Regions from separate parts of the Streptomyces sp. NPDC101227 genome, predicted to be linked through region 1. Evidence: predicted binding sites of a transcription regulator. Region 1 holds the regulator's gene; the other holds the start of a gene.
The links. Region 1 encodes HspR, which represses chaperone genes until heat shock. Its sites were predicted from a motif close to TTGAGNNNNNNNNNCTCAA; they were not measured.
Positions count from the first base shown of each region.

Region 2: lon (endopeptidase La) is a predicted target of HspR. The motif match lies at 5,596-5,614, and genes of this name have one in related genera.

Region 1 covers NZ_JBIWOD010000009.1:241,852-257,172, forward strand. Annotated here, with positions in the region: gene ACIRPT_RS22835 (Yip1 family protein) at 1-469, opposite strand, end outside; gene ACIRPT_RS22840 (GNAT family N-acetyltransferase) at 581-1,087, opposite strand; gene ACIRPT_RS22845 (ribonuclease H) at 1,153-1,902, opposite strand; gene ACIRPT_RS22850 (GNAT family N-acetyltransferase) at 2,009-2,596, shown strand; gene ACIRPT_RS22855 (trypsin-like serine peptidase) at 2,615-3,430, opposite strand; gene ACIRPT_RS22860 ((Fe-S)-binding protein) at 3,545-5,812, opposite strand; gene dnaK (molecular chaperone DnaK) at 6,139-7,995, shown strand; gene grpE (nucleotide exchange factor GrpE) at 7,992-8,696, shown strand; gene dnaJ (molecular chaperone DnaJ) at 8,742-9,917, shown strand; gene ACIRPT_RS22880 (heat shock protein transcriptional repressor HspR) at 9,919-10,374, shown strand; gene ACIRPT_RS22885 (hypothetical protein) at 10,463-10,867, opposite strand; gene ACIRPT_RS22890 (pyridoxamine 5'-phosphate oxidase family protein) at 11,293-11,697, opposite strand; gene ACIRPT_RS22895 (Uma2 family endonuclease) at 11,751-12,332, opposite strand; gene clpB (ATP-dependent chaperone ClpB) at 12,583-15,231, shown strand.
Region 2 covers NZ_JBIWOD010000007.1:217,817-233,137, forward strand. Annotated here, with positions in the region: gene ACIRPT_RS18645 (sensor histidine kinase) at 211-1,341, opposite strand; gene ACIRPT_RS18650 (response regulator transcription factor) at 1,338-2,078, opposite strand; gene ACIRPT_RS18655 (spermidine synthase) at 2,153-2,902, opposite strand; gene ACIRPT_RS18660 (rhomboid-like protein) at 3,097-3,876, shown strand; gene ACIRPT_RS18665 (YfbM family protein) at 3,977-4,480, opposite strand; gene ACIRPT_RS18670 (pentapeptide repeat-containing protein) at 4,649-5,524, shown strand; gene lon (endopeptidase La) at 5,637-8,054, shown strand; gene ACIRPT_RS18680 (lysozyme) at 8,143-9,027, opposite strand; gene ACIRPT_RS18685 (MarR family winged helix-turn-helix transcriptional regulator) at 9,377-9,844, shown strand; gene ACIRPT_RS18690 (protein phosphatase 2C domain-containing protein) at 9,893-10,738, opposite strand; gene ACIRPT_RS18695 (nitrate- and nitrite sensing domain-containing protein) at 11,219-14,134, shown strand; gene ACIRPT_RS18700 (roadblock/LC7 domain-containing protein) at 14,131-14,619, shown strand; gene ACIRPT_RS18705 (DUF742 domain-containing protein) at 14,693-15,094, shown strand; gene ACIRPT_RS18710 (GTP-binding protein) at 15,129-15,321, shown strand, end outside.

The sequences.
Region 1 (15,321 bases):
TGCCGGGCAGCAGCTGCTTCCAGTGCAGCCGGGGACCGGCCGGCGGCGCGGTGGTCTGGCCGGCGCGGTACGTGCCGCCGTCGTCGTACTGGCCGTCGGGGCCGCGACCGGGGCCGTCGTCGTACTGATCGGGGTAGGGGCCGTAGGCGTCCGGGCCGTGCGCGTCCGGGGCCTCGCCGATGCTGAACTGGCGGGTGCTGCCCGGGTTGTTGTCCTGGGAGTACGGGGCGTGTGCCGCCTGCTGGGGGTCGTAGCCGCCGTCGCCGAAGTACTCGGGCTCGCCGCCTCCGCCCTGGGGCCGCCCCTGGGGGCCGCCGCCGTACTGCTGCTGCGGCGCCGCCTGCCACTGCCCGTGCGGAGGCGGAGGCTGCTGCCCGTACGGCCCTTGTTGCCCGTACGGAGCCTGCTGCCCCTGTTGCGCCTGCTGCTGTCCGTCCTGTGCGGAGCGGGGATCCCGTCCGCGACCCATCCTGAATCCAGCCACGCCTTCGAAAGTACCTGGTCCGCGGGGATTCGGTGGCCGAGCACGGAGAGTGGGCGGGGGTTTGCTGCTGAGCTGTGACATCCCCTAGGGGAAGTCTCAGGGGGATCCCGGAGAAGAGGACGGGGCCGGGGTCCACCGGAGGGTCAGTTCCGGGAGGTTTTCCATGTTGTCGCTGCCGTCGCCGGTGGCGATGACCGTGAAGCCGTGGTGGGCGTAGAAGGCACGGGCATCGGTGTTGAGCTGGAAGACGTGGAGGGTCAGGCCGTTGGGGCTCAGCCGCTGGGCTTCGGCGAGGAGGCGCGTGCCGATGCCGCCGCGGCGGACGTCAGGGCGGAGATAGAGCTGGTCGAGGAGGTCGTCCTGTACGGCCGCGTAGCCGACGGTCTCCGGGCCGCGGACCGCCACCAGGGCGCGTGACTGCGGCAGCACGATCTCGCGGATCCAGCGGGTGACCTCGTCGTGGGTGCGCCGCTGGGGCGGGAGGTACGGCATGGTGGCGCGGCGCGAGGCCAGGTGGATGGCGGCGATGTCAGGGGCGTCGGTGGGGCGGGCGGGGCGGATGTGCAGGGGTGGGGCGGGGTTTACGGGGGTGTCGTCGGCCATACGGTCATGGTTGGGGCGGGGGTGAGTGGGGGGCAACCGGATTCTGGCGGCCGGGCCCCCTCCGGCTAGTTCCCCTCGGCCCCGCTGCGGCACGCCGGGTGCCCCCAGCCGTCGGTGTTCTTCGCGATGGGCTCGCCCGCCGCGTAGGACCGGCCGCAGCGGCAGCGGCCCGGGAACTTCGCGTCGAGGGTCCGCGACGAGGCCCCCGAGGTGCGCCGCCGGGCCGCCGACGCCCCGGCCTTCGCGGATGCCCCGGCCTTCGCGGACGGGCCGTCGGCACGGCGCCGGGCGCCGCCGGTCCGGGGGGTGTCGGGCGAGGGCGGCGGCACCGGGGAGCCCAGCTCGCTGCCGGCGGGCTCCTGGAGGACGGCGGCCTGGCTCGCGGCGCGGTCGGCGAAGTCGTTGAGCGGGTCGCCGTCCACCTGGTGCGCGGGCACGTACCGGAATTCCACGGAGCGCCCCGTGAGCAGCGCATCGATACGCATGACGAGGTCCTGGTTGGCGACCGGCTTGCCCGCCGCGGTCTTCCATCCCTTGCGCTTCCAGCCGGGCAACCAGGTGGTGACCGCCTTCATCGCGTACTGCGAGTCCATCCGGATCTCCATCGGCACGGCCGGGTCGGTGGTCGCCAACAGGCGCTCCAGCGCCGTGAGTTCGGCGACATTGTTGGTCGCGGTCCCCAGGGGTCCGGCCTCCCAGCGGTCCGCCGTGCCCCCGTCATCGCCGATGACCCAGGCCCAGCCCGCGGGTCCGGGGTTTCCCTTCGAGGCACCGTCACATGCGGCGATCACGCGTTCAGCCATGCGGGCGATGATGTCAGGTGGCGGGCGGGTGGGCGAAACCGTGCCGCGGCGGCTCGCGGCACCAGTGGATGCGGAGTTCGCCTGACGTCGTGCGCGCGTCGCGGCGAGGATGCCAGCCATGACCTTCAAGTTCGCGCCTGTCATCGCCGCGGGGAGCCTCCGCGGCTCCGTTCAGCCCTCGCTGCCGTCGCAGGACGGGGAGTTGGTGCTGCGGCCGTGGAGCGAGGCGGACGCCGACGCGGTGTGCCGGGCCTACGAGGACCCGGTGCTCCGGCGGTGGCAGTCGCGGCATCTGGGGACGCCGGAGGAAGCGCGGGAGTGGATCGCGGCCTGCGGGCGGGGCTGGCGGGAGGAGCGGGCGGCCCAGTGGGCGGTGACGGAGGCCGTCGGGGGCGAGGTCCTGGGGCGGATGGCGCTGCGCCGGATGGATCTTCAGTGCGGGCTCGCGGAGTGTGCGTACTGGGTGGTGCCGCAGGCGCGGGGGAAGGGTGTGGCCTCGCGTGCCCTGGCCACGCTCGCGGACTGGGCGCTGCACGAGGTGGGGTTCCACCGGCTGGAGCTGGTGCACTCGGACCGTAACGAGGCGTCCTGCCGGGCGGCGCACAGGGCCGGCTTCGCGGCGGAGGGCGTACGGCGGAGCGCGCAACTGCTCGAGGACGGGTGGCACGACATGCATCAGCACGCCCGGGTGCAGGGCGACGGCTGAACCGCGCCCGGCGCCGCCTCAGCCCTGTACGGTGCGGCCGCCCCGCCCCCGTACCGCCCGTTCGTACAGCGCCCGCGCCCGCCGGTCGAAGAGCACCGCGACCGACTCGTGGTCGGTGTCGCCGCCGCTCAGGACGCCGATGAGCCGGCCGGGCCGGGCCGCGTCGCGGTGGTCCGCGAGCCAGGGGCCGCCACTGGTGCCGGGCCAGAAGCCGGGGCATTCCATGTGGATCATGTAGGGCTCGTCGGGGTCGCGGCGGGTGCGGGTGGTGCAGGAGACGGGGCGGTTGCGGGGGTTGTGGTCCTCGTTGGGGTAGCCGACGACGGTGACGCGGCGGCGCGGGGGCGAGGACCAGTCGGGGGCGGCGGCGCCGACGACGTCCTGGAGGCGGCGGCCGTGCTTGTCGGGGGCGACGGTCAGGAAGGCGTAGTCGCCCCGGTCGTCGTTGTCGTCCGTCCACAGGGTGGGGATGTGGAGGGACGTGACCTTCCAGGTGCCGTACGGGTGGCGGGCGGCGCGGGAGGCGGAGCCGGCTCCGGAGAACCCGGGGGCGAAGCGCAGATCGCCCTTGAACGGGCCCGGGTCGTAGCCGTCCGCTTCATCGTCCTCGTGGAAGTAGACGCAGTGGGCGGCGGTGGCGAGCAGGCTGCGGCCGGGGCTGTCGATGACGCTCGCCGTGCACCAGTGGTCGTTGTCGCTGGTGAGGACGCCGACGAAGGGGAGCGGGCCATCTGCCCGGGGTGGCGCCGGGGCGGCGCAGCCCGCGAGGAGGGCGGCCAGGAGGGGGAGGGCCAGGAGGCGGGCGCGCGGCGGGGCGGTGTGGTGCGTAGGCATGACGTGCGGCAAGAGGGCGAAGCGGCGCCGCGGGTTCCGCCCGCCGGGGCGGGAAACGCCGACGGCCGGCCCCGCAGCGAGCGGGACCGGCCGTAGGTCGAAGGGCGAGCGGCGCTACTTCACCGGCTCGGGCTCCGGCGCGTCCTCGGACTCCGCGTCGCCCGACGGGTCGACCGGGGTCTTGACGGAGTCCAGCAGGAGCTGGGCGACGTCGACGACCTGGATGGACTCCTTCGCCTTGCCGTCGTTCTTCTTGCCGTTGACCGAGTCGGTCAGCATGACGAGGCAGAAGGGGCAGGCGGTGGAGACGATGTCCGGGTTGAGGGAGAGGGCCTCGTCGACGCGCTCGTTGTTGATGCGCTTGCCGATGCGCTCTTCCATCCACATCCGGGCACCACCGGCGCCGCAGCAGAAGCCGCGCTCCTTGTGGCGGTGCATCTCCTCGTTCCGCAGGCCCGGCACCTTGGCGATGATCTCGCGCGGCGGCGTGTAGACCTTGTTGTGGCGGCCCAGGTAGCAGGGGTCGTGGTACGTGATCAGACCCTCGACCGGGGTGACGGGGATGAGCTTGCCCTCGTCGATGAGGTGCTGCAGCAGCTGCGTGTGGTGGATGACCTCGAACTCGCCGCCCAGCTGGGGGTACTCGTTCGCGATGGTGTTGAAGCAGTGCGGGCAGGTGGCGACGATCTTCTTCGACGACTTGGGCTTCTTCGTCGACTCGTCCTCGCTGTCCTCGCCGAAGGCCATGTTCAGCGATTCGACGTTCTGCTGGCCGAGCTGCTGGAACAGGAACTCGTTGCCGAGGCGGCGGGCCGAGTCACCGGTGCAGGCCTCGTCGCCGCCCATGATCGCGAACTTCACGCCCGCGATGTGCAGCAGCTCGGCGAAGGCCTTGGTGGTCTTCTTCGCCCGGTCCTCCAGGGCGCCCGCGCAGCCGACCCAGTACAGGTACTCGACCTCGGTGAGGTCCTCGATGTCCTTGCCGACGACCGGGATCTCGAAGTCGACTTCCTTGGTCCAGGCGAGGCGCTGCTTCTTGGCCAGACCCCAGGGGTTGCCCTTCTTCTCCAGGTTCTTCAGCATCGTGCCGGCCTCGCTGGGGAAGCTGGACTCGATCATGACCTGGTAGCGGCGCATGTCGACGATGTGGTCGACGTGCTCGATGTCCACCGGGCACTGCTCGACGCAGGCGCCGCAGGTGGTGCAGGACCACAGCACGTCCGGGTCGATGACGCCGTTCTCTTCGAGGGTGCCGATCAGCGGGCGCTCGGCCTCGGCCAGGGCAGCCGCCGGGACGTCGGCGAGCTGCTCGGCGGTCGCCTTCTCCTCGCCCTCGGCGTCCTTGCCGCCGCCCGCGAGCAGGTAGGGGGCCTTGGCGTGCGCGTGGTCCCGCAGCGCCATGATCAGCAGCTTGGGGGAGAGCGGCTTGCCGGTGTTCCAGGCGGGGCACTGCGACTGGCAGCGGCCGCACTCGGTGCAGGTGGAGAAGTCGAGCAGGCCCTTCCAGGAGAAGTGCTCGACCTGCGAGACGCCGAACTGGTCGTCCTCGCCCGGGTCCTCGAAGTCGATCGCCTTGCCCTCGCTGGTCATCGGCAGCAGCGCGCCGAGCGCCACGTCACCGGACGACTCGCGCTTGAACCAGATGTTGGGGAAGGCCAGGAAGCGGTGCCAGGCCACGCCCATGTCGGTCTTGAGGGCGACCGTGATCATCCAGATGAAGGACGTCGCGATCTTCAGGCCGGCGAAGAAGTACGTGAGGTTCTGGAGCGTGGCGACGTCCATGCCCTCCAGCCACGAGACGACCGGGTACGAGATGAAGAACGAGCCCTCGTAGCCGTCGACGTGGTGCTGGGCGCCTTCCAGGGCGTGCAGCATGAAGATGCAGATGCCGACGATGAGGATGACGGCTTCGACGAAGTACGCCTGGCGGAAGTTGGAGCCGGCGAAGCGGGACTTGCGGCCCGGCTTGTTCGGCTTGGACATCTGCCGGATGACGATCAGGGTCAGGATGCCGAGCGTCGTCATGGTGCCGAGGAACTCGACGAAGACGTTGTACGGCGTCCACTCACCGATGATCGGCAGGAGCCAGTCGGCCTTGAAGAGCTGGCCGATGGCGTTGACGATCGTCAGCAGCAGCGAGAAGAAGCCCACCGCCACGAACCAGTGCGCCACTCCGACGACGCCCCAGCGGTTCATGCGGGTGTGGCCGAGGAACTCCTTGACCACGGTGACGGTGCGCTGCGTGGGGTCGTTGGTCCGGGAGCCGGCGGGCACGGGCTGGCCGAGCTTCACATAGCGGTAGATCTGTGCGATGGCTCGGACGAACAGTGCGACGCCCACCACGATGAGGACCAGCGACACGATGATCGCGGCGAGTTGCATGGATGGCTCCTCGGGCCTGCGAGAGCGGGGAACTACTGGGGATTACTGCGATTACTAAGCGGTAACTTTTCAGGTCTGCGCTGAGAGTACCCAGTATCCGCCGCCCCATGAAGCCGCTCGGCCGGTGATCTGTGTCGCGAAGGCAACCCTCAGGCCCGCATCGGTCGTCGTGGAACCCTTTCCGGCGCGCCGGCGTCCTTGCATACGCGCTGGTGAGGATAACCATCGTATAAAACTTGAGTGCCCTCGACTCAGCTCTGTTGACAGGTTTTCTTCCGTGTTGCACTCTTGAGCCTGTTCCACTCAAGTCAGCTGGAGGAATTGAAATGGCACGTGCGGTCGGCATCGACCTGGGCACGACGAACTCCGTCGTCAGTGTTCTCGAAGGCGGTGAGCCCACCGTCATCACCAACGCCGAGGGCGCCAGGACCACGCCGTCCGTTGTCGCCTTCGCCAAGAACGGCGAGGTGCTGGTCGGCGAGGTCGCGAAGCGCCAGGCGGTCACCAACGTCGACAGGACCATCCGGTCGGTCAAGCGCCACATGGGCACCGACTGGAAGATCGACATCGACAGCAAGGGCTTCAACCCGCAGCAGATGAGCGCCTTCATCCTGCAGAAGCTCAAGCGCGACGCCGAGTCGTACCTGGGTGAGAAGGTCACGGACGCGGTCATCACCGTTCCTGCCTACTTCAACGACTCCGAGCGTCAGGCCACCAAGGAGGCCGGCGAGATCGCGGGCCTGAACGTCCTGCGCATCGTCAACGAGCCGACGGCGGCCGCCCTGGCCTACGGCCTCGAGAAGGAAGACCAGACCATTCTGGTCTTCGACCTCGGTGGCGGCACCTTCGACGTCTCGCTGCTGGAGATCGGCGACGGCGTCGTCGAGGTGAAGGCCACCAACGGTGACAACCACCTCGGTGGTGACGACTGGGACCAGCGCATCGTCGAGTACCTGGTCAAGCAGTTCAGCAACGGCCACGGCGTCGACCTGTCCAAGGACAAGATGGCCCTCCAGCGCCTGCGTGAGGCCGCTGAGAAGGCGAAGATCGAGCTGTCCTCGTCCACCGAGACCTCGATCAACCTGCCCTACATCACCGCCTCCGCCGAGGGCCCGCTCCACCTGGACGAGAAGCTCACCCGGGCGCAGTTCCAGCAGCTGACCGCGGACCTCCTGGAGCGCTGCAAGACGCCGTTCCACAACGTCATCAAGGACGCGGGTATCAACCTGTCCGAGATCGACCACGTGGTCCTGGTCGGCGGTTCGACCCGTATGCCGGCCGTCGCCGAGCTCGTCAAGGAGCTGACCGGCGGCAAGGAAGCCAACAAGGGCGTCAACCCGGACGAGGTCGTGGCCATGGGCGCCACCCTCCAGGCCGGTGTCCTCAAGGGTGACGTCAAGGACGTCCTCCTGCTGGACGTCACCCCGCTGTCCCTCGGTATCGAGACCAAGGGCGGCATCATGACCAAGCTCATCGAGCGCAACACCACGATCCCGACCAAGCGGTCCGAGATCTTCACGACGGCCGAGGACAACCAGCCGTCCGTGCAGATCCAGGTCTACCAGGGCGAGCGCGAGATCGCGGCGTACAACAAGAAGCTCGGGATGTTCGAGCTGACCGGCCTGCCGCCGGCCCCGCGTGGCGTCCCGCAGATCGAGGTGTCCTTCGACATCGACGCCAACGGCATCATGCACGTGACCGCCAAGGACCTGGGCACGGGCAAGGAGCAGAAGATGACCGTCACCGGCGGCTCCTCGCTGCCGAAGGACGAGGTCGACCGCATGCGCCAGGAGGCCGAGCAGTACGCGGACGAGGACCACAAGCGCCGCGAGGCCGCCGAGGCCCGCAACCAGGGCGAGCAGCTGGTCTACCAGACCGAGAAGTTCCTCAAGGACAACGAGGACAAGGTCCCCGGTGAGGTGAAGACCGAGGTCGAGACCGCCGTCGGCGAGCTGAAGGAGAAGCTCAAGGGCGAGGACACGGCCGAGATCCGCACCGCCACCGAGAAGGTCGCGGCCGTCTCGCAGAAGCTGGGCCAGGCCATGTACGCCGACGCCCAGGCCGCGCAGGCCGCCGGTGGCGCCGAGGGCGCCCCCGCCGGTGAGCAGGCCGAGGCCGCCGACGACGTCGTGGACGCCGAGATCGTCGACGACGAGAAGCCCAAGAAGGACGGTGCCGCGTGACGGAGGAGACCCCGGGCTTCGACGAGAAGCCTGACGTCCCTCCCTCCACGCCCGCCGGCGCGGAGGGGCCCACCTCCGCCGCTCCCGAAGACGCGGCGCAGGAGGCCGGGTCCGCCGACAAGGCGGGCTCGGCCCCGGCCGGGGACGCCAACGAAAGCACCCAGGACGTGGCCGTGACGGCGCAGCTGGACCAGGCCCGTTCGGCGCTCAACGAGCGCACGGCGGACCTCCAGCGGCTCCAGGCCGAGTACCAGAACTACCGCCGTCGGGTGGAACGGGACCGGATCACGGTCAAGGAGATCGCCTCGGCGAGTGTCCTGTCCGAGCTCCTGCCCACCCTCGACGACATCGGCCGTGCCCGCGAGCACGGCGAACTGGTCGGTGGTTTCAAGTCGGTGGCCGAATCGCTGGAGGCCGTGGTCGCCAAGCTGGGTCTGACCCAGTTCGGTAAGGAGGGCGAGCCCTTCGACCCGACGATCCACGAGGCACTGATGCATTCGTACGCACCGGATGTCACGGAGACCACGTGCGTGGCGATCCTGCAGCCCGGGTATCGCATCGGTGAGCGAACGATCCGCCCCGCGCGGGTCGCCGTCGCCGAGCCGCAGCCGGGCGCGCAGAGCGCCAAGTCCGGATCCGAGGACGACGCCAAGGGCGCCAAGGCCTCGGACGAGGAGAGCGGTGGCCCGGAAGAGGGCTGACGTGAGGACACACAAGGAAATCGCGCGGAAGGAGGGACGTCGAGGATGAGCACCAAGGACTTCGTTGAGAAGGACTACTACAAGGTCCTCGGCGTCCCGAAGGACGCCACCGAAGCGGAAATCAAGAAGGCGTACCGCAAGCTCGCCCGCGAGAACCACCCGGACGCCAACAAGGGCGACGACAAGGCCGAAGAGCGCTTCAAGCAGATCTCCGAGGCCAACGACGTCCTGGGCGACCCCAAGCGCCGCAAGGAGTACGACGAGGCGCGCGCGCTGTTCGGCAACGGCGGGTTCCGGCCCGGTCCCGGCGCCGGCGGCGGCAGCTTCAACTTCGACCTGGGCGACCTCTTCGGAGGTTCCCAGGGCGGCGGCCAGGGGGGCGGCGGCTTCGGCGGCGGCCTCGGGGACGTCTTCGGCGGCCTGTTCAACCGGGGCGGCGCGGGCACCCGTACGCACCCGCGGCGCGGCCAGGACATCGAGTCCGAGGTGACGCTGAGCTTCACCGAGGCGGTCGACGGGGCCACGGTCCCGCTGCGGATGTCCAGCAAGGAGCCGTGCAAGTCGTGTGCGGGCACCGGCGACAAAAACGGTACGCCTCGGGTCTGTCCGACCTGTGTCGGCACCGGCCAGGTCAGCCGGGGCGCGGGCGGCGGCTTCTCGCTCACCGACCCGTGTGCCGACTGCAAGGGCCGGGGCCTGATCGCCCAGGATGCCTGCGAGGTCTGCAAGGGCAGCGGACGCGCGACGAGCGCCCGCACCATGCAGGTACGCATCCCCGCGGGCGTCTCCGACGGGCAGCGCATCCGGCTGCGCGGCAAGGGCGGACCGGGCGAGCAGGGCGGCCCGGCGGGCGATCTCTATGTCGTCGTGCATGTCCACGCCCACCCGGTCTTCGGCCGCAAGGGCGACAACCTCACCATCACGGTGCCGGTCACCTTCCCGGAGGCCGCGCTGGGCGGCGAGGTCAAGGTGCCGACGCTGGGCGGCCCGCCGGTCACGCTCAAGCTGCCGGCCGGCACTCCCAACGGACGCACCATGCGGGCCCGGGGCAAGGGCGCCGCCCGTAAGGACGGCACCCGCGGCGATCTGCTGGTCACCATCGAGGTACAGGTTCCCGGTGACCTGAGCGACAAGGCGAAGGAATCGCTGGAGAGCTATCGAGAGGCGACCGTGGGATCCGACCCGCGGGCGGAGCTGTTCCAGGCCGCGAAGGGAGCTTGAGATGGACAGCCGGGGCGGGCAGCGTCGTAACCCGTATGAACTGACCGAAGAGTCGCCGGTGTACGTCATCTCCGTCGCGGCCCAGCTCTCGGGCCTGCATCCGCAGACCCTGCGTCAGTACGACCGGCTGGGTCTGGTCTCGCCGGACCGCACGGCCGGGCGGGGCCGCCGCTATTCGGCCCGGGACATCGAACTCCTGCGTACGGTGCAGCAGTTGTCCCAGGACGAGGGCATCAACCTCGCCGGCATCAAGCGCATCATCGAGCTGGAGAACCAGGTCGCGGCCCTTCAGCAGCGCGTCGCCGAGCTCCAGGGCGCCCTGGAGGGCGCGGCCAGCGCGATGCAGCAGCGGGAGGCGGCGGTGCATGCCTCGTACCGCCGCGATCTGGTGCCGTATCAGGATGTGCAGCAGACCAGCGCGCTGGTGGTGTGGCGGCCCAACAAGCGCTCCGAGTAGCGCGCGTGGCGCGGCCATGGCCGAACGCATGACGGAGGGCCGGGGGTTTCACGTGAAACCCCCGGCCCTCCGTCATGCGTTCGGCGCCTCAGCAGCCGTTGTACCCCGCCGTCGGCATCGACAGCCGCCGGTGCACATGGGACTTCATCGCCAGCGTGTAGACCGGCTCGTCGAGGTCGGCGGTCTCCAGACGGACGCCCGCCGCCGCGCAGCGCGCGCTGAATTCGTCGGCCCCGTCGATGGCGTTCTCCAGCGCCCGGCGGTTGGGCGCCACGAACACATCGACCAGGCCGTCTTCGACATCGCTCCACAGCGCACTGTGGTCGGCGCGCAGCTGGTGCAGGCTGAGCCGGCAGGTCAGGCGGTAATCACGGGCTGCCGCCCACTGTTTGCACATGTCGTGCTGGCTGCGGTCGTCGACCAGAAACGGATCCTCGTCCAGCTCGGACAGCGGCATCAGGCAGGCGATCGCCGTCACTCGGACCGAGTTCATCGTGCCCTCCGGGGCGTGGCGACTGTGGGGGCGACGATACCCCGCAGGCGCCCCGGGGTGGAGGGGTGGCGCCGGGTGGCGAGGCATAGCCGCAGGCGTGGCAGATCTTCCAGCCGTCCTGGTTGACGGCGAGTTGGCCGCCGCACCGGGGGCAGAGCTCCGCGCGGGGCCGCGGAGGGGCGAGTGCCGGGCGGCGGGGAACCGGCGGGGGGACGGTGGTCGCGTTGCACAGCGCCTGCGGCATGCGGGCCTCCAGCTGCCGTCTTGTGCTCGAAGGAGGGCCGAGAAGGTCCGCTTGCGTGCGGAACTATTCCATTCCTGCTCGGTGCCTGCCGTTTCTCTTTCTCCTGAGTACCAGGTGAGCGCAAGACGCCGGATGCGGACCGTCCGTTTTCAGCCAGGCCCGGGCGGGGTCCGCAGGGGGCTCAGGCCCGCCCCATCGCCCTGGTCACGGCGATCTCGATCATGACGCGGTCGGGGTTCGGCTCCGGCGTACGGCCGTACCGCTCGGCGTACCGGTTCACCGCGTCGGCCACCGACTCGGCATCCGTACGCACCCGGGCGATCCCCTCCAGCGTCGCCCAGCGGCCGCGGTCCACCTGGCACACGGCGACGGTGGCGCCGTCGGCCCCGGCGGCGAGGATGTTCTTGACCTTGGCGCTGTCCTTGCGCGTGATGATCCGCGCGATCCGCTGCCCGGCGTCGTAAGTGACGCCTACCGGGACGACATGCGGGGTCCCGTTCGTACGCAGCGTGGTCAGGGTCGGCATCAGGTACTCGCCCCAGAAGGCGAGGTACTCGGGCGTGAGGGCGGAGAGGTCATGGGCCATGGGGGAAAGGGTAGGCCCGCGTCCCTTCGGGGTTCACGGGCCGTTCGGGAAAGTCAGAGGAAGTCGGTCGTCTCGAGGTCGAAGGAGAAGGGGGCGGGGAGGGGAACTGACTTACCGAAGGGAACTCGGTGGATCACGGTGTAGTCCTCGCCTTCAGGCTCGCTGAACAGCGTCATCGTTGACTTCTCTCGATCGGCGAGCAAGTAGAGCGGGATTCCAGTGCGGGCGTAGCAGTGTCGCTTTTCGACTCGGTCCCTATGCGGGCTGCTTGAGGTCACTTCGAGGACCAAGGCGATCTCGGAGCTGGGGATCCACATGCCTGGAAGATCGAAGATATCCGCTTCGCTGGGCACGAATGTGGCATCAGGGATCACGTAGTCCTTGGCGGGCAGGTCGCCGTGGGACAGCGACACCCCCTTGTTTCCGGAGACATCCATGTCGGTTTCGGACTTCGCCAAGATCTGCTTGATGATCCTGCTGAAAAACCGCTCATGCCTGTTGTCCGGCGGTGGCGTCACAACGATCTCCCCCTCGATCAGCTCGGCCCGGAAGCCCTTGGGGGTTTCCAGGGCGAGGAAGTAATCCAGGAGGGTCTCTTCGTCGGTAGCCATCGGCTCGTGTGCCATAGCCGTCATGCTGCACCTCCTTGTGGTCGAAGGCCAGTGTCACGAGGCGCGGCCGCCGGCGAAGACGCGTTCGCGGCCGTTCACGCGCAAGGGTGGGGTGGTTCGTCGTGAGCGTGGCGCGGAGTTGCGCCGGCGGCGGAAAACGCGAACGGGTTCCCGATGGGGCGTGTCAGCAGAGATTGAGTGGAATAGACTCAACTTATCGCACGTTGGTACCTGCAAGACGTATCGGAACAACACACAGGGAGGACACCGGGCCGTGGATGCCGAGCTGACCAACAAGAGCCGGGAGGCGCTGGCCGCCGCCAATGAGCGGGCGGTCACCGCCGGGCACGCGGACATGACGTCCGCGCATCTGCTGCTCGCGCTGCTGGCCGGGCAGGACAACGAGAACATCATGGACCTGCTGGCGAGCGTCGAGGCCGACGCCGCCGCGCTGCGCAACGGCGCCGAGCGTCAGCTGGCCGGGCTGCCCAGCGTCCAGGGTTCGACCGTCGCGCCACCGCAGCCGGACCGCGACCTGCTGTCCGCCATCGCGGACGCCACGCAGCGCGCCCGCGATCTCGGTGACGCCTATGTCTCCACCGAGCATCTCCTCATCGGCATCGCCGCCAAGGGCGGCCGCACCGGCGAGCTGCTGGAGCAGCAGGGCGCCGGCGCCAAGAAGCTGATGGCCGCGTTCGAGGCGAGCCGGGGCGGGCAGCGGGTGACCAACGCCGACCCGGAGGGCACGTACAAGGCGCTGGAGAAGTTCGGTACGGACTTCACGGCGGCCGCCCGCGAGGGCAAGCTCGACCCGGTGATCGGTCGTGATCATGAGATTCGGCGTGTGGTGCAGGTGCTCTCCCGCCGTACGAAGAACAACCCGGTGCTCATCGGTGAGCCCGGCGTCGGCAAGACCGCCGTCGTCGAGGGGCTGGCGCAGCGCATCGTCAAGGGCGACGTCCCCGAGTCGCTGCGCAACAAGCGGCTGGTCGCGCTCGACCTGGGCGCGATGGTCGCGGGTGCCAAGTACCGCGGCGAGTTCGAGGAGCGCCTGAAGACCGTCCTGGCGGAGATCAAGTCCAGCGAGGGCCAGATCATCACGTTCATCGACGAGCTGCACACCGTCGTCGGCGCGGGCGCCGGCGGGGACTCGTCCATGGACGCGGGCAACATGCTCAAGCCGATGCTGGCCCGCGGCGAGCTGCGGATGGTCGGCGCGACCACCCTCGACGAGTACCGCGAGCGGATCGAGAAGGACCCGGCGCTCGAGCGCCGCTTCCAGCAGGTGCTGGTCGCCGAGCCGACCGTCGAGGACACGGTGGCCATCCTGCGCGGGCTCAAGGGCCGCTACGAGGCCCACCACAAGGTGCAGATCGCCGACTCCGCGCTGGTCGCCGCGGCCACCCTCTCCGACCGCTACATCACCTCCCGTTTCCTGCCCGACAAGGCGATCGACCTCGTCGACGAGGCCGCCTCCCGGCTCCGCATGGAGATCGACTCCTCGCCCGTCGAGATCGACGAGCTCCAGCGGGCCGTGGACCGCCTGCGCATGGAGGAGCTGGCCCTCAAGAACGAAACCGACGCCGGCTCCGTCCAGCGCCTGGAGAAGCTCCGCAAGGACCTCGCCGACAAGGAGGAGGAGCTGCGGGGACTGACCGCCCGCTGGGAGAAGGAGAAGCAGGGGCTCAATCGCGTCGGTGAGCTGAAGGAGAAGCTGGACGAGCTGCGCGGGCAGGCGGAGCGCGCCCAGCGGGACGGCGACTTCGACACCGCCTCCAAGCTGCTGTACGGCGAAATCCCCAGTCTGGAACGGGAGTTGGAGGAGGCCGCCGCGGCCGAGGCGGAGCAGGAGGCGTCCAAGGGCGCCTCGGGCGGCAAGGAGTCCATGGTCAAGGAGGAGGTCGGCCCGGACGACATCGCGGACGTGGTCGGCTCCTGGACCGGCATCCCGGCCGGCCGCCTTCTGGAGGGCGAGACCCAGAAGCTGCTGCGCATGGAGGACGAGATCGGCAAGCGGCTGATCGGTCAGGCCGAGGCCGTACGGTCGGTCTCCGACGCGGTCCGCCGCAGCCGCGCCGGCATCGCCGACCCGGACCGCCCCACCGGCTCGTTCCTCTTCCTCGGCCCGACCGGCGTCGGCAAGACCGAGCTGGCCAAGGCGCTCGCGGACTTCCTCTTCGACGACGAGCGGGCCATGGTCCGGATCGACATGTCGGAGTACGGCGAGAAGCACTCCGTCGCCCGTCTGGTCGGCGCCCCGCCCGGCTACGTCGGCTACGAGGAGGGTGGCCAGCTCACGGAGGCCGTCCGCCGCCGCCCCTACAGCGTCATCCTCCTGGACGAGGTCGAAAAGGCCCACACCGAGGTCTTCGACGTCCTCCTCCAGGTCCTCGACGACGGCCGCCTCACGGACGGCCAGGGCCGGACGGTCGACTTTCGCAACACCATCCTCATCCTCACCTCCAACCTCGGCTCCAACTTCCTCATGGACCCCCTCCTCAAGGAGGACCAGCGGAGGGAAAAGGTGCTGGAGACGGTCCGGGCGTCGTTCCGTCCCGAGTTCCTCAACCGCCTCGACGACGTGGTGGTCTTCCACCCGCTGGGCACCGACCAGCTCCAGCGCATCGCCCGGATCCAGCTCGACCACCTCCAGCGCCGCCTGGCCGGCCGCCGCCTCACGCTGGACGTCACCGACCGGGCCCTGGCCTGGCTCGCCTGGCTCGGGCAGGAGCCGGTCCTCGACGCCCCGGCCCCGGACCTCTCCTACGGCGCCCGGCCGCTGCGCCGCCTGGTCCAGACGGCCATCGGCGACCAGCTCGCGCGGGCCATCCTGGCGGGCGAGGTCCTCGACGGGGACACGGTGCGGGTCGATGTGGACGGTGATCGCCTGTCGGTGGAGCCGGCCCGGCCGGGTGCGGCCTGACCAGGAGCGATCGCATGGCTTGACCGACACCTTGCCCGCATCCGCACCCTCTGGGGTTGCCAGGACGGGGCGGATGTGGGGGAGGATGGC
Region 2 (15,321 bases), on a different contig from region 1:
TTGGTGCAGTCCGGGAGGGCTACTCGTCGTACACGTCACATTCCTCGACGGGTTTCAGCGCACGACTTGGCGGGAAACACACGAAGTTTGCCCGCGTGCGGGTATGGCTCACAGCGGTCGCACCCCTTGCGGGAGCCCGAGATGAGCCCGGAATGAGCCCGGAATGGGTACGTCCGCCTTCGACCCTACGTCAGCGGCCGCCGCGAGCCGTCAGCTCCGAGCCGACTCCAGCCCCGGAAGGGTGACCCGGATCCGGCAGCCACGAGGAGATTCGGCCACCCCGATCCGTCCGCCGTGCAGATCCACCGCCCAGCGGGCAATGGCCAGGCCCAGGCCCGTGCCGCCGTCGCTGCCCGGGCCGGACGCCGCCGGTCCGCCGCGGTTGAACCGCTCGAAGACCCGGTAGCGCTCGGACGCGGGAATCCCGGGGCCCTCGTCCTGCACCTCCAGCTCCAGGCTCTCCGGCCCCTCGCCGCGCCGCGCATGCACCGTGACCCGGCCGTGCCGGGGGCTGTGCTTGATCGCGTTGTCGATGAGATTCGCCACGACCTGGTGCAGCCGCTCGGCGTCCGCGTGCGCGGTCAGCTCCGGCGGCGAGACATCGAGGTGCAGATGGACGTCCGTACGGGTGTGGGTGCCCGTTCCGGCGACCCCGGCCAGGGTCGAGGCGCCCCGGCTCATATTGGCCTCCTTGAGCACCCCCGACAGGTACGGCCAGACCTCGAAGCGCCGGGCGTGCAGCGGCACCACGCCGTTGTCCAGCCGGGACAGGTCCAGGAGGTGCTCGACCAGGCGGCCCAGCCGCTCGGTCTGCTTCAGCGCCGTGCGCATCGTCTCCGGATCCGGCTCGCAGACCCCGTCGACGACGTTCTCCAGCACCGCCCGCAGCGCGGCGATGGGCGTGCGCAGCTCGTGCGAGACATTGGCGACCAGCTCCTTGCGGTGGGTGTCCACCGCCTCCAGGTCGGCCGCCATGCGGTTGAAGGCCTCCGCCAGGTCCCCGAACTCGTCCCGCCGGTCGGAGCGCACCCGCCGCGAGTAGTCACCGTGTGCCATCGACCGGGTGACGTCCGTCATCTCGCCGAGCGGCGCCGTCAGGTTGTTCGCCACGAACTGGGTGATCAGCAACGACGCGATGATCGAGAAGACCGTGATCACCCGCAGCTCGGTCGCGGAGGCGATCGCCACGAACACGAGCAGCGTGGTGATGATCACCGAGACGATGACCAGCGCACCGAGCGCCGCCTTGACGGAGCGGTAGGGATCCAGCGGCCGCAGCCCCTCCCAGATCCGCTCCCACAGGCCCCGCGTGGGGACCCGCCACTGCCGGCGCCGCATCATGCGGCCGGGGTCTCCAGGGCGTAGCCGACGCCGTGGACCGTACGGATGCGCTCGGCACCGATCTTGCGGCGCAGCGCCTTGATGTGGCTGTCGACCGTACGGGTGCCGGAGGCGTCCGCCCAGTCCCACACCTCGGCCAGCAGCTGCTCACGGGAGAGCACCGCGCGCGGGGTGTTCGCCAGGCAGACCAGCAGATCGAACTCGGTCGGCGTCAGATGGACGTCCGCGCCGCGCACCCGCACCCGGCGCTGCGCATGGTCGATCTCCAGCTCGCCCAGGCGCAGGATCCCGCTGCGCGGCGTATGCGCGGCCAGCGCGGCCCGCTCCACCCGGCGCAGCAGGACATGCACCCGCGCCGCCAGCTCCCGCATGGAGAACGGCTTGGTCATGTAGTCGTCGGCGCCGACACCGAGGCCGACCAGCATGTCGGTCTCGTCGTCCCGCGCCGTGAGCATCATCACCGGCACCGGCCGCTGGGCCTGGACCCGGCGGCACACCTCCAGGCCGTCGAAGCCCGGCAGCATCACATCGAGAACCAGCAGATCGGGCTGCCAGGCCTCGGCGGTGTCCACCGCGGCCGGGCCGTCCGTGGCCGTCTGCACCTGGAAGCCCTCGGCGCGCAGCCGGGCCGCGATGGCGTCGACGATCGTCGGGTCGTCCTCCACGACCAGCACCCGGCGCTGGGCGCCCGGCGTGGCCGCGGCGGCGCCGCCCTGGCTTGTCTGAGTCTGGTCCATCGCCCGCCCCTGCATTGCCCCTGCGTGGTCGCGTCTTACTGGGCAGCAGCGTAAAGCCATGCCGTCACTGTCGGCTACGCGCCCTTGCGCGCAAGATGCACCGCGTCGGGGACACCTCGGGCAACGGCGATCTCTTCCGTGCGTACCCCAACGAATCCGGCATTCCGTAGCGCCTGCTCGAAGGCGGACGACGGCTGGGCGGACCATACGGCGAGCACCCCGCCCGGCGTCAGCCGCTCGTGACAGGCGGCGAGACCGGAGGGGGAGTAGAGGCCGGTGTTGTCGTCGGTGACGGTCCAGTCGGGGCCGTTGTCGATGTCCAGGCACAAAGCGTCGAACGGGGCCCCGCCGGCGTGGAGATACGCGACGAGGTCGGTGTTCAGGATCTCGGTACGGGGGTCGCTCAGCGAGTCCGCCGAGACCGCCGACAAGGGGCCCGTACGGTGCCAGTCGATCACTGCTTCCTCCCGCTCGACGACGGCGATCCGGCCCCAGCGCGGCTCGGCCGCCGCCCGGGCCAGCGAGAACCCGACGCCCAGGCCGCCGATCAAAACCGCGGGCCGCGGCCGGCCGGCGGGGAGGGCGTCCAGCGCGGCATCCATCAGCAGCCGCTCGGAGCGGCCGTCGGAGGTGTCCATCAGGAAGCAGCCGTTGGCGATGATCTCGTAGACCGCGGGCTCCCCGGCGATTCCGCAGGGCCCGGGTCCGCCGCCCCGCTGCCGCAACACCACCTCGCCGTAAGGGCCTTCGCGGCGGTCGAGGGTGCGCGGTGCCTGCTGATCGAACGGGGCGCCGGCCGTCTGGTGCGGAGGAACGGGAGCCATGCGGGCCATCTTGGGCGACGGCGGCGGCGACGGTCCAACCGATTGCGCCAGGCGCCGTCCGGCCCTTTCGCCCCGGACGTGAGACATCTCATGAAGGTTGAGCGGAGTGACGGATCTCACCTCCACAGCTCACTCATGGGTTGAGCGTGCAGGGTGGTCGCCAACGTACTCCGGGACGGAAGGAGGCTCGCCGTATGAGCTGGGTGGACACCGTCGACAGCACGCCGGCCGACACCGCTGCCGCGCGGCCGGGCGTCCTCGCGGGGATTCCGCGGCAGCGCGGCGGGGCTCCGTCGGCGTCCCGCCACGGAACCGGACCGTCCGGCCGCCGCCCGCGCCCGCGGCCCTGGCGGCTGCTGCCCACCCCCACCGGCACCCCCTTCACCTTCGGCTACGCCGCCGTCCTCACCGCCACCTCGCTCTTCGCCGCACACGCCGACCCCACCCTGGTCTCCGAGCTGCTCCGCGGCTCCAGCACCGACATCGTCCACCTGGCGCAGGCCCCGCTCCTGGTGCTCGTCGCCTCCGCCCTGTGGGTCGCGGGCGGTCTGACCTCCGGCTACGCCCTCGCCCTCCTCTTCGCCCTCACCGCCCTGGAGCGGCGGATCGGCGGCCTGCGCGCCGCCGCCGTCTTCTTCGGCGGCCATGCGCTGGCCACCCTCGCCACCGAACTCCCGGTCGGCTTCTCGGTCGCCGCCGGCCAGCTGCCCGACAGCTCCCTCTCCCGCCTCGACTACGGCATCAGCTTCGGCGTGATGACCTGCATCGGCGCTCTCGCCGGACTGCTCCCGGCCTGGTGCCGCTGGCCGCTGCTGGCGGGCGCCGGCTATCTGGTGATCACCGGACTGCTCGCCTACGCCGACCCGATGACCGACTGGGGCCATCTGCTCTCGCTCACCCTGGGCGCCGCGAGCTGGCCCCTGCTGCGCCGGTGGCGGGACCGGCCCGCCCGGCTGCGGCCGCAACACGCCTGAGGGGAGGCACGCGGGGAAGCGGGCCTCGGGCCCGACCAGGCTCACCCCGGCGGCAGTTGTGGCGCCTGGCCCCTCGCCCCGCGTCGCCCCGGCCGACGGCTCAGCCGAGCCAGATCAGCATCCCCTCCCCGTCGTCCGCCGCCGCACGGAAGAACAGCCGCAGCCGCTCGTAGTGCTCGCTCACATAGTCCAGGGACTCGCCGCGCTGCCAGACGATGACCGGGTAGACCTCCGCCTCGGCGAGCTCGGCCGGGGCGACGCCTGACACCAGGCTCGCGCCGGACAGCTCGGCCATGGCGTCGGCGGCCACCCGCACCCGGGCGGGGGCGAGGTAGCGGGGCGGTCCGTACCCCCAGTCCTCGGCGTCCGCTATGGCCTCCTCCCCGTGGACGACATCCACCGGGAAGCCCGCGCGGCGCAGCAGGAAGCCCAGCGCGTCCCAGGCCTTGTCGATGTCGAGGCAGCGCGCCTCGTCCGGCTCCTGCGCCTCTTCTCCGGCGGTCTCCCACCACCCGCTGACCAGCTTCAACGCCCACTCGGGATCGCCGGTCGCCCGGTCGAGTTCGGCGGCCGTGACCCGTGCGTACTCTCCGATCATGCTCATGTTCCGGATGCTAGGACCGGGCACTGACATCGCCGGGCGCCCGACGCGCCGGACCGCGCGGGAGGGGATTAATTCCGGCCAGGAAGCCGCCTGCGCCTGGGAGAATGGCCCTCCCGTCCCCGCACGGTGCGACCCCTTTACCCACCCCGCAACAGGAGTTCACCCACCTTGTCCCGCGCCCAGGAACACCCCGCTCCCGACCCCGTCGCGCTTGGCCTGAAATCCGACTGCGGCAGCTGCTTCGGGCTGTGCTGCGTTGCGCTGCCGTTCGCGGCCTCGGCGGACTTCGCGGTCGACAAGGAGGCCGGCCGGCCCTGCCGGAACCTGCAGACGGACTTCCGTTGCGGGATCCACGCCGATCTGCGGCAGCGCGGCTTCTCCGGGTGCACCGTCTTCGACTGTTTCGGGGCCGGCCAGAAGGTCTCGCAGGTCACCTTCGGCGGCCAGGACTGGCGACGGGCGCCGGGTACGGCGCGCGAGATGTTCGAGGCGTTCCCCGTCATGCGGCAGCTGCACGAGCTGCTGTGGTACCTCGCCGAGGCGCTGGCCCTGCCCACCGGTGCAAGCACCGGCTCCACCGGAGCGGCCGGCGCCGCGCTGCCTGCCGCGCTCCACGCAGACCTGCGCGGCGCGCTCGACGCCACCGAGCGCCTCACCCGCGGCACCGCCCAGGAGCTGGCCGCGCTGGACATGCCCGCGCACCGGGGCGAGGTCAATGCGCTGCTGCTGCGCACGAGCGAGCTCGTACGGGCCAAGGTGCCGGGGAAGAAGAAGGACCGGCGCGGGGCGGATCTCATCGGGGCCCGGCTGAAGGGTGCCGCTCTGCGGGGCGCCAACCTCCGCGGGGCGTGTCTGATCGCCGCCGACCTCCAGGGCGCCGATCTGCGGTCCGCCGACCTGATCGGTGCCGACCTGCGGGACGCCGACCTGCGCGGCGCGGACCTCACCGGCAGCATCTTCCTGACGCAGTCCCAGCTCAACGCGGCCAAGGGCGACGCCGCCACCAGGCTGCCGGCCGCCCTGAGCCGTCCCGCGCACTGGTAGCAGGGCGCGGCCGCGGCGGCTGATCGCTGACAGCGAACGGACGGCGGGGAACATCTCCGGGACCCCTGGCATTGAGTGAGTAAAGCTCAACTTGTTTGCCGAAGGGGAGATCATGGCATCGACGTCCACACCGCTCACTCTGCCCGTGCTGCCCCTCGATGACGAGGTCGTACTGCCGGGCATGGTGGTGCCTCTGGACCTTTCCGACGCGGAGGTACGGGCGGCGGTGGAGGCCGCGCAGGCCGCCGCCGACTCGGGCTCTTCGGGTAACAAGCCGAAGGTGCTGCTTGTGCCCCGGATCGACGGGAACTACGCGGGGATCGGCACGCTGGGCCGGATCGAGCAGGTCGGGCGGCTGTCCGACGGCGACCCCGGCGCGCTGATCCGGGGGCTCGGCCGGGTGCGGATCGGTTCCGGCACGACCGGGCCCGGTGCCGCGCTGTGGGTGGAGGGGACCACCGTCGCGGAGGAGGTGCCCTCCCCGCTGCCCGGCGCGGTCGGCGAACTCGTCACCGAATACAAGGCGCTGGCCACCAGCTGGCTGAAGAAGCGCAGTGCCTGGCAGGTCGTGGACCGTGTGCAGGGCATCGACGATGTCTCCACGCTCGCCGACAACGCCGGCTACCTGCCGTTCCTGACCACCGATCAGAAGGTCCGGCTGCTGGAGACCGTCGACCCGGTCGCCCGGCTGAAGGCCGCCACCGACATCCTGCGCGGGCATCTCGCCGAGCAGGACGTCGCCGAGTCCATCGCCAAGGACGTCCAGGAGGGCGTCGACAAGCAGCAGCGGGAGTTCCTGCTGCGGCGCCAGCTGGAGGCGGTGCGCAAGGAACTGGCCGAGTTGAACGGCGATCCCGAGGACGAGGGCGACGACTACCGCGCCCGGGTCGAGGCCGCCGATCTGCCCGAGGACGTCCGCAAGGCCGCCCTCAAGGAGGTCGACAAGCTGGAGCGGGCCAGCGACCAGAGCCCCGAGGGCTCCTGGATCCGCACCTGGCTGGACACCGTCCTCGAACTGCCCTGGAACGAGCGGACCGAGGACGCCTACGACATCGCCGGCGCCAAGGACGTACTGGACGCCGACCACGCCGGTCTGGAGGACGTCAAGGAGCGGATCACCGAGTATCTGGCGGTCCGCAAGCGGCGGTCCGAGCGCGGGCTCGGCCTGGTGGGGGGCCGCCGCGGCGGAGCCGTACTGGCGCTCGTGGGGCCGCCCGGGGTCGGCAAGACCTCGCTCGGGGAGTCCGTCGCCCGTGCCATGGGCCGCAAGTTCGTCCGCGTGGCGCTCGGCGGCGTACGGGACGAAGCGGAGATCCGCGGGCACCGCCGTACCTACGTCGGCGCGCTGCCCGGCCGGATCGTCCGCGCCATCAAGGAGGCCGGTTCCATGAACCCGGTCGTCCTCCTCGACGAGATCGACAAGGTGGGCTCGGACTTCCGGGGCGACCCGGCCGCCGCCCTCCTGGAGGTCCTGGACCCGGCGCAGAACCACACCTTCCGCGACCACTACCTGGAGGTCGAACTCGACCTCAGCGACGTCGTCTTCCTGGCCACGGCCAATGTCCTGGAAGCCATCCCCGAGCCGCTGCTCGACCGGATGGAGCTGGTCCGGCTGGACGGCTACACCGAGGACGAGAAGGTCGTCATCGCCCGGGACCACCTGCTGCCGCGTCAGCTGGAGCGGGCGGGCCTGGAGTCCGGCGAGGTGACCCTCGAGGACGATGCGCTGCGCAAGCTGGCGGGCGAGTACACCCGGGAGGCCGGCGTACGCAATCTCGAACGGGCGGTCTCCAGGCTGCTGCGCAAGGTCGCGGCCCAGCACGAACTGGGCGAACGGGAGCTGCCGTTCACCGTCGGCGTGGACCAGCTGCGCCCGCTGATCGGACGGCCGCACCACACCCCGGAGGCCGCCCAGGACCCGGCCGAGCGGCGTACGGCCGTGCCCGGCGTGGTCACCGGCCTCGCGGTCACCGGCGCGGGCGGCGATGTGCTCTATGTCGAGGCGTCGCTCGCCGATCCCGAGACCGGTGCGTCCGGCCTCCAGCTGACCGGCCAGCTCGGCGACGTCATGAAGGAGTCCGCGCACATCGCGCTCTCCTTCCTCCGCTCGCACGGCGCGGAACTGGAGCTTCCGGTCGGCGATCTGAAGGAGCGCGGGGTGCATCTGCACGTACCGGCCGGTGCCGTGCCCAAGGACGGGCCGAGCGCGGGCGTGACGATGACGACCGCACTGGCCTCGCTGCTGTCGGGCCGCCAGGTCCGACCGGATGTGGCGATGACGGGTGAGGTCTCGCTGACCGGCCGGGTCCTGCCGATCGGCGGCGTCAAGCAGAAGCTGCTCGCCGCGCACCGCGCGGGGATCACCACGGTGGTCATTCCCAAGCGCAACGAGCCGGACCTGGACGACGTGCCGGCCGAGATCCTCGAGGACCTCGAGGTGCACCCGGTCTCGGACGTCCGCCAGGTCCTGGAGCTGGCGCTGGTACCGGCGTCCAACGGTGCCGCGCCGGAGGTGCCGGTCGCGGCGTGAGGCGGCGGTGGCCGGTCGGCCACCAACCGGCCCGTCCCTCCCACCAGGGACGGGCCGGCCGCCAGGGGGCGCCGTCAGGCGTCAGGCGTCAGCCGTTGGCCAAGGCCTGGAGGCGGTCCAGGGCGCCGTTGAAGCGGTTGTGGTCACCGACCGTCGCACCGCTGGAGGTGTACTGCCAGATGGTGTGGAAGCCCCAGCCGGCCGGGAGTTCGCCGACCGAGGAGCCATAGCGCGGGACCCACAGCGGATTGATGCTGCCGAAGGCCGTGGAGTTGCCGGTGCACTGCTTCCACCAGCTGGTGGAGGTGTAGATGACGGCGTCCCGGCCGGTGCGCGCCTTGTAGGTGGCGAACCAGTCCTTCATCCAGTTCACCAGCCCGGCCGCGCTCAGCCCGTAGCAGGTCGAGCCGTAGGGGTTGTACTCCATGTCGAGCGCCCCGGGCAGTGTCTTGCCGTCCTTGGACCAGCCGCCGCCGTGGTCGACGAAGTAGTTGGCCTGGGCGGCGCCGCTGGAGGTGTTGGGGGTGGCGAAGTGGTACGCGCCACGGATCATCCCCGCGTTGTAGGAGCCGTTGTACTGCTGCGCGAAGTACGGGTTGGTGTAGCTGGTGGACTCGGTCGCCTTGACGTACGCGAACCGTGACCCGCTGTTCCAGAGCGTCGACCAGGCGACATTGCCGTTGTGGCTGCTGACGTCCACGCCCTCGACGGACGCCGCCAGCGAGGACGGCGACGCGGCGATACCGGCCGCGTGCCCCTCGTGCTTGGCGATCTGGGAGCCGGCCCAGTCCTGTTCGGGGTGGCTGGGTTCGGTCGCGCGCCCGGGGGCCGCGGCACCCGCGGTGCCGGACGCGCCGAGCAGGAGGGAGAGGGCCGCCATCAGGGCCCCGGCGGCGGTCGCCAGGGAACGGGCCGGGCGGTGGGGGCGGGGGGAGTAGGGGTGGTGCGGGGCTCCGGATCTGAGCACGGGCATACGTGCCTCCATAGATCTCGAGGATCTAGGTGAGTGACCTGAGGGGGGAAGGTCGAGTGACCTGAGGGGGGTGGTCCGAAGAGGGGGGATCGACCGGCATGACACTGGTACGTACCTGCGTGCTTACCTGCGTACCTACTTGCTACCCACTTGCTACCCACTTGGTGTGGCCATGCCACAAAGGACGGTACGCGCGTAGACCAGCGTGACAAAAGAGGGGGCGGGGGCTGCCGTTGGTCTAATCCTGCGAAATACTGGCCGAGCTGCGGCTTCGGCCGCCGGCGAAAGAAACTTTCAGGCAGGGAAAGCGGGAAAGGGCGCTGACGTGCACAACACCGGAGCCGACGGAATGACGGCGGACGGCGAACAAACTGGTGTGGACCACGTATTCCTGTCCCTGGAGCGCGAATTGGCGGTATTCCTCCGCCGGGCCCGTGCCTCGTCCGGAGAGCTGGCGCGCGAGGTCCACCCCGACCTTGAGCCGGCCGCCTATGGCCTGCTCGTCCGGCTGGCCGATGCCGGAGCCCAGCGCGCCACCGAACTCGCCGCCTTCTTCGGCGTCGGCAAGGCCACCATGAGCCGCCAGCTGCACGCCCTGGAAAAGCTCGGACTCGTCGCCCGCGAACCGGACCCCGCCGACGGCCGGGCGGTCCTGGTACGCATCACCGACGAGGGCCGCGAGCGCTTCACCCGCGTCCGCACCGCCCGCCGCGCCCGCTACGCCCGCCGCCTCGCCGCCTGGGACCCCGCCGAGGTCGCCGAACTGGCCCGCCTCCTGCACCGCCTCAACGCGGAACAGGAAGGGGAAGAGGGCTGACCGGGCGCCGCCGGGGCCCGTGTGGTCCCGGCGGCACGGAAATCTTTGTCACGGCGCCACAAAAATCACCGAGGCGTCGTCCCGCGCCTTCCCCCGCGGATACGACCTGGCCTCCGGATCCGCCGCCTCCGCCGCCCGCACCCGGTCGATCAGCGCCTGCGGCCCCTCCCGGGCGACCAGCGCCGCGCACCGGTCCCAGGAGCCCTCGCGGAAGACCTCGACCCAGCGGCCCGCGCCGTCACTCAGCGCCGTCAGCGAGCGGACCTCGGAGCGCGGGGTGCTGCCCGTGACCGCGCGCCCGGCCACCGCCGGATCCGCGGCCGCGGTGAAGAAGCCGCCCTCGGCGTTGCGCAGCGCCTCGACCGCCCGGCCGTACTCCCGGCCCGCGGCGGCGCGTTCGGCGGAGCCGCGGGGCAGCGCCCGTACGGCGTCGCGCCGGGCGCGGACGGCCGGGGGCAGTTCGTCCAGCCGGGGGTCCAGCGCCGGATGTACCGATCCGTCCGGGTGCTCCAGAAGCAGTACGGAATCGGACAGCACCAGATGCTCCACGGTGCGGTCGGACCACCGCGCGGCGACGACAGTTGCCTGTGGAGTGCGGACGTGAGAAAGGTCACACGAGGTCCGATGGGTGTCGGCCGTCCGGGAGATGGCCTCGGCGAGCGCCTCAGTGAGCGTCATATCCCGGTGTGAACCCGACAGTTCGAGCATTGCGCCCCCGAGCCGCGCGGTGAACCACGGAACCGAATGGCGGCAGCCGTAGTCCCCCTCCGGCGGGGTCACCCCGTCCAGCAGAACCAGGACTCCGCCCTGCCCACCGGCGGGCAGGGCAACCGATGCGTAGTCCTCGTTTGGGCGTTGGGGATCGCCGGGCTCGGTGGCGAGTTCGATGCGCATACGGAAAAGTCTGCCGGAGGAGGCGGATCCGGCGCGTTTGCCGGGCGGTTCCGGGGGAGACGGCGTACGGGCAGGTCGGCGCCGTACCGACGGTAAGCGCCGGGGGCCCGGGCGGATGCGGGCGCGCATCTTTCCAGGACCGCGGCGCATCTCCAAACCTGTCTCGGGATTGGCCCAGGTTGCAGCCGCAACCGCCGAGGCAGGCGGGTTGATGGTCAAACTCCGATTGATGTTCACTCCTTCAGGTGGCCGGGCAGGTGTTGCCGAGCCACTGCGCGGTGCCGGTGGAATGGTCGATGCCCGGATCAGGGGCGGGGCCATTACGTTCGTCGCGACGCGTAGAGCCGGGCTGTTTTTCCCTTCGCGGAAGTGTGCGCTGCTGCGGTTTCGCAGGGGCCTCCTCCGCGGGCGGAGAGTGAGCCGGGTCGGCGCCGCCACACGGCGTGCGCAGGCGAGACAAGAATGCGAGCAGCGGTGCGGATGAAGCGGCTTCGGGGCGGCGCAGGGAAGCCGGGTTCACCGGCCGGTTCGGGACCGGGCACGGGCCCGGGCGCGACGGGCGACGGTGCGGGCGCCACGGGACGGCGTCCCGCGCGGGTGCGCAACCGGCTCGTCGGGGCCGTGGCGGTGGTGGCCGCGGCCGTCCTCGGGGCCGGCGCACCCGCCGTTGGCACCGCGGCCGACAACGCCCAGACCTCCCAGCAGCTGGTCGACCTGGCCCAGTTGAACGCGCGCGCCATCGCGCTCGCGCACTCCCTGGCCGACGAGCGCGACGCGATGACCGCGTATGTGGCGGCCGGGCGCGGCACCCACACCCCCCAGGCCACGCCGGGCGCCACCGGCGCCCCCCGCGCCTCCGGCTCCCCCGCCGGCGCCGAGAGCCCGGAATCCGCCTCCCAGCGCGACCGGGTGGACCGGCAGATCAAGGAACTGCGCCAGGAGGCCAACGACGCCTCCGGGGACACCAAGGTCTTCGCCGCCGCCGACAAGCTCCTGGCCGGGCTCCCGGGGACCCGTCACCAGGCGCTGACCGGGCCCGGCACGCCCGAGGAGATCCACGCCGCATACACCGAGGTCGTCCAGGCGCTCGGCGCGATCAGCGACGACATCGCCCGCGGACTGCCCGCCCGCGCGGACGCGGCGGACGCCGACACCCGCGCGCTGCCCGCCCTCGGCCGCGCCGCCGACCAGGCCGCCGGCACCCGCGGACTGCTGCTCGCCGCACTGGGCGCGGGCGGCCCGCAGCCCCGGCTCACCGCCGCCGCCCAGGTGGCCCATCTGCGCGAACAGGGCGCCCTGGGCGACTTCGCGCAGGCCGCGAGCGACGGTGCCCGGGAGCGCTACGACCGCACCGTGAACGGCGGCGATGTCACCACCGCCGAGCGCTATCTGACCCGCCTCACCGACCAGCCCCGGCTGGACGCCACCGATCTGCGGCTCAACCGTCGGCGGGTGCAGTCCTCGCTCACCGCCCGGATCGGGCTGATGCGCGGCGTCGAGTCCGGGATGGCCACCGCCGACATCGAGCGCCTGGGCACCCTGCGCGACGACGATGTGACGGCGCTGGAGATCCGTATCGGACTCGAAGGCCTCTGCCTGCTGCTGGCCGTCGGCGCCGGCATCTGGGCCGCCCGCACCATGACCCAGCCACTGGCCGCGCTGCGGATCGGCGCCAGGCGGCTCGCCGAGGACCCCGCCCACGAGGAGCCCCTCGCCTACAAGGGCCGCGACGACGAATTCGCCGCCGCCGTACGGTCCGTCAACGCCCTGCACGCCCAGGTCAGCGAGCTGGCGAAGAAGAACGAGGAGCTGGCCGGCGAGCGCAAGCGGCTGATCGGCGGCCGGCAGCGGCTGGTCGCCGAGCGCGAGGTGCTCCAGGACCAGGCCGGCGAGCTCAAGCAGGAGATCGCCGATCTCACCGAGCGGCTGGCGGCGCTGCGCTCCGGCGTGCACGGGCGGTTCGTCAGCCTCTCGCTGCGCACCCTCGGCCTGGTGGAGCGCCAGCTCGGCGTCATCGAGTCGCTGGAGGAGAGCGAGCAGGACCCGGAGCGCCTGGACACCCTCTTCAAGCTGGACCACTTCGCCGCGCGGATGCGCCGCAACAGCGAGAACCTCCTGGTCCTGGCGGGCGCCGAACAGCACGGCAACAGCCACCCGGGCCCGGTACCGCTGCTGGATGTGCTGCGCGCCGCCATCAGCGAGATCGAGCGGTACGAGCGGGTGCGCATCGAGTCGCTGCCCCCGCACTCCCAGGTCGCCGGCTTCGCCGCGGACGACCTCAGCCACCTGGTCGCCGAACTCCTGGAGAACGCCACGGCGTTCTCGCCGCCCAACGCCCATGTCGAACTGTCCGGCTGGCTGCTGGAGAGCGGCGAGGTCATGCTCTCCGTCCAGGACCAGGGCATAGGGATGACCGCCGACCGGCTGGCCGAGCTCAACGAGCGGCTCTCCGACGTCGACGCGGCCTCGTCCTCCGAGACCATCGACGAGGCGCTGGGCCTCGGCCTCTACGTCGTGGTGCGGCTGGCCGCCCGGCACGGCGTACGGGTCCAGCTGCGCGACCAGAAGCAGGGCGGCGTCACCGCCGTCGTCGTGCTGCCCAAGTCGATCCTGCCCACCCGCCCCTCGCCGGCCGGTGCCGCGCCGTCGACCGTGCCGCAGGACCTGGCGCACACCCCGAGCCTGCCCGGCTCGGTCGCCGAGGCGAACTCCAACGCCCTGCCGACGCGGGTGGCGCGCACCGAACCCGCCGCCGCGCCCGCAGCGGACACGGAGAGCGGCGAGACCGGAACCGATGCGCTGGTGGCCGCCGCGGAGCGGGCCATCGACGCGGCCGGCGCCGACGCGGAACCCGACGGCGAGCACACCCGGCCCGCCGACGAGACGCCGGACGGACGCACGGAGGCGACGGCCGGGCCCGCCGCCGGCGCCGACCCGTACGCCATCGGCCCGGACGCCCACGCGCGCCTTGACGGCGCCCCGGCCGCCGCGCCCGAGGCCGATGCACCCGAGGCCGACGAGCCGACCGCCACCGATGAGGCGCTCACCGAACCGGCGCCCGCCGAGGAAGGCGGCGACGAAGCGCCCGCACCGGACGCCGAAGACCCCGCCGCCGCATCCCCGCAGAAGCGGCGCACCGCCACCGGCCTGCCCAAGCGCACGCCCAAGGTCGTGGCGCAGCAGCAGGCACCCGCCGCACCGCGCAAGAGCGGCGCGTCCACGGCCGATGCGCTGCGGCGCCGGCTCGGCGGGTTCCAGCAAGGGGCGCGAGACGGCCGCCGCGACATCGAGGCCGAGATCGCGGAACGTACAGCGGAGCAGACCATCCCACAGACGGACACCGACGGAGCGGGGGCCCCGGGAGAGAGCCACGTTGTCGAGGAGGCACGCGATTGAACGCGAAAGCGCCCGCCGGTTACGGACGCGGACTGAGCAGTCAGGCGAGAAACCTGCACTGGCTGCTGACCAATCTGGTCGATGAGGTCCCGGGCATCCGCTCGGTGGCGGTGGTCTCCTCCGACGGACTTCTGCTGCTGGCCTCCGACCCGGGACTCGCCGACGAGGCACAGCCGGGAACCGACGGTCCCAAGGGATCCAGCGCCGACCTGGCCACGATCGTGTCCGGGCTCGGCAGCCTCACCGGCGGTGCGGCGAAGCTGATGGACGGCGGCGAGGTCAAGCAGACGATGGTCGCGATGGACGACGGCAGCCTGTTCGTCATGTCCGTCAGCGACGGCTCGCTGCTCGGCGTGCACGCCACCCCCGACTGCGACATGAGCGTCATCGCCTACCACATGGCGCTCTTCGTGGGCCGGGCCGGACATGTCCTGACCCCCGAACTCCGCACCGAACTGCGTCAGTCGATGGAGAACGCCCAGTGAACGAACGTAGCGAGCGAGCCGTTGAGCGGCGCATACCGAGCCGGTGCGAGGCCGGGCGAAGCGAGGTTCCGGCATGAGCGGCAACCCCAAACTCCCGATACGCGGCGCGGACAGAAAACCCGCGCGCGTGCGGCCGTACTCGCTCACCGGCGGCCGGACGCGCTTCGGCCATGTGCTGCTCGTCGAGACGTTCGTGGCCGCGCTGGAGGCCCCCGAGGAGCGTCGCGAGCTCACCGCCGGCAACTGGGGCGAGCGGGTGATGCCCGAGATGCGGGCGATCGTCGAGCTGTGCCGCCGGATGCGCTCCGTCGCGGAGATCTCCGCGCTGCTCAAGATGCCGCTGGGAGTGGTCCGCGTGCTGCTCAGCGATCTCGCCGACCAGGGAAAGATCCGCGTCTACGGCACCGGGCACGGCACCGGCCGTCCGAACCGCGCGCTGCTCGAAAGGGTGCTCGGTGGACTTCACAAGCTCTGACACGACAGCGGCCGGGCCGACGGCGAGCGGCGGCGTGGTGGGAGGGACCGGCGGGGTCGGGGGACAGACCGCCGACGCGGGGCTGCAGAGCTGGCAGACGGACCGTTCGCGGGCACCGATCGCCACCAAGATCGTGGTGGCGGGCGGCTTCGGCGTCGGCAAGACCACCTTCGTGGGCTCGGTCTCGGAGATCACCCCGTTGCAGACCGAGGCGGTGATGACGCAGG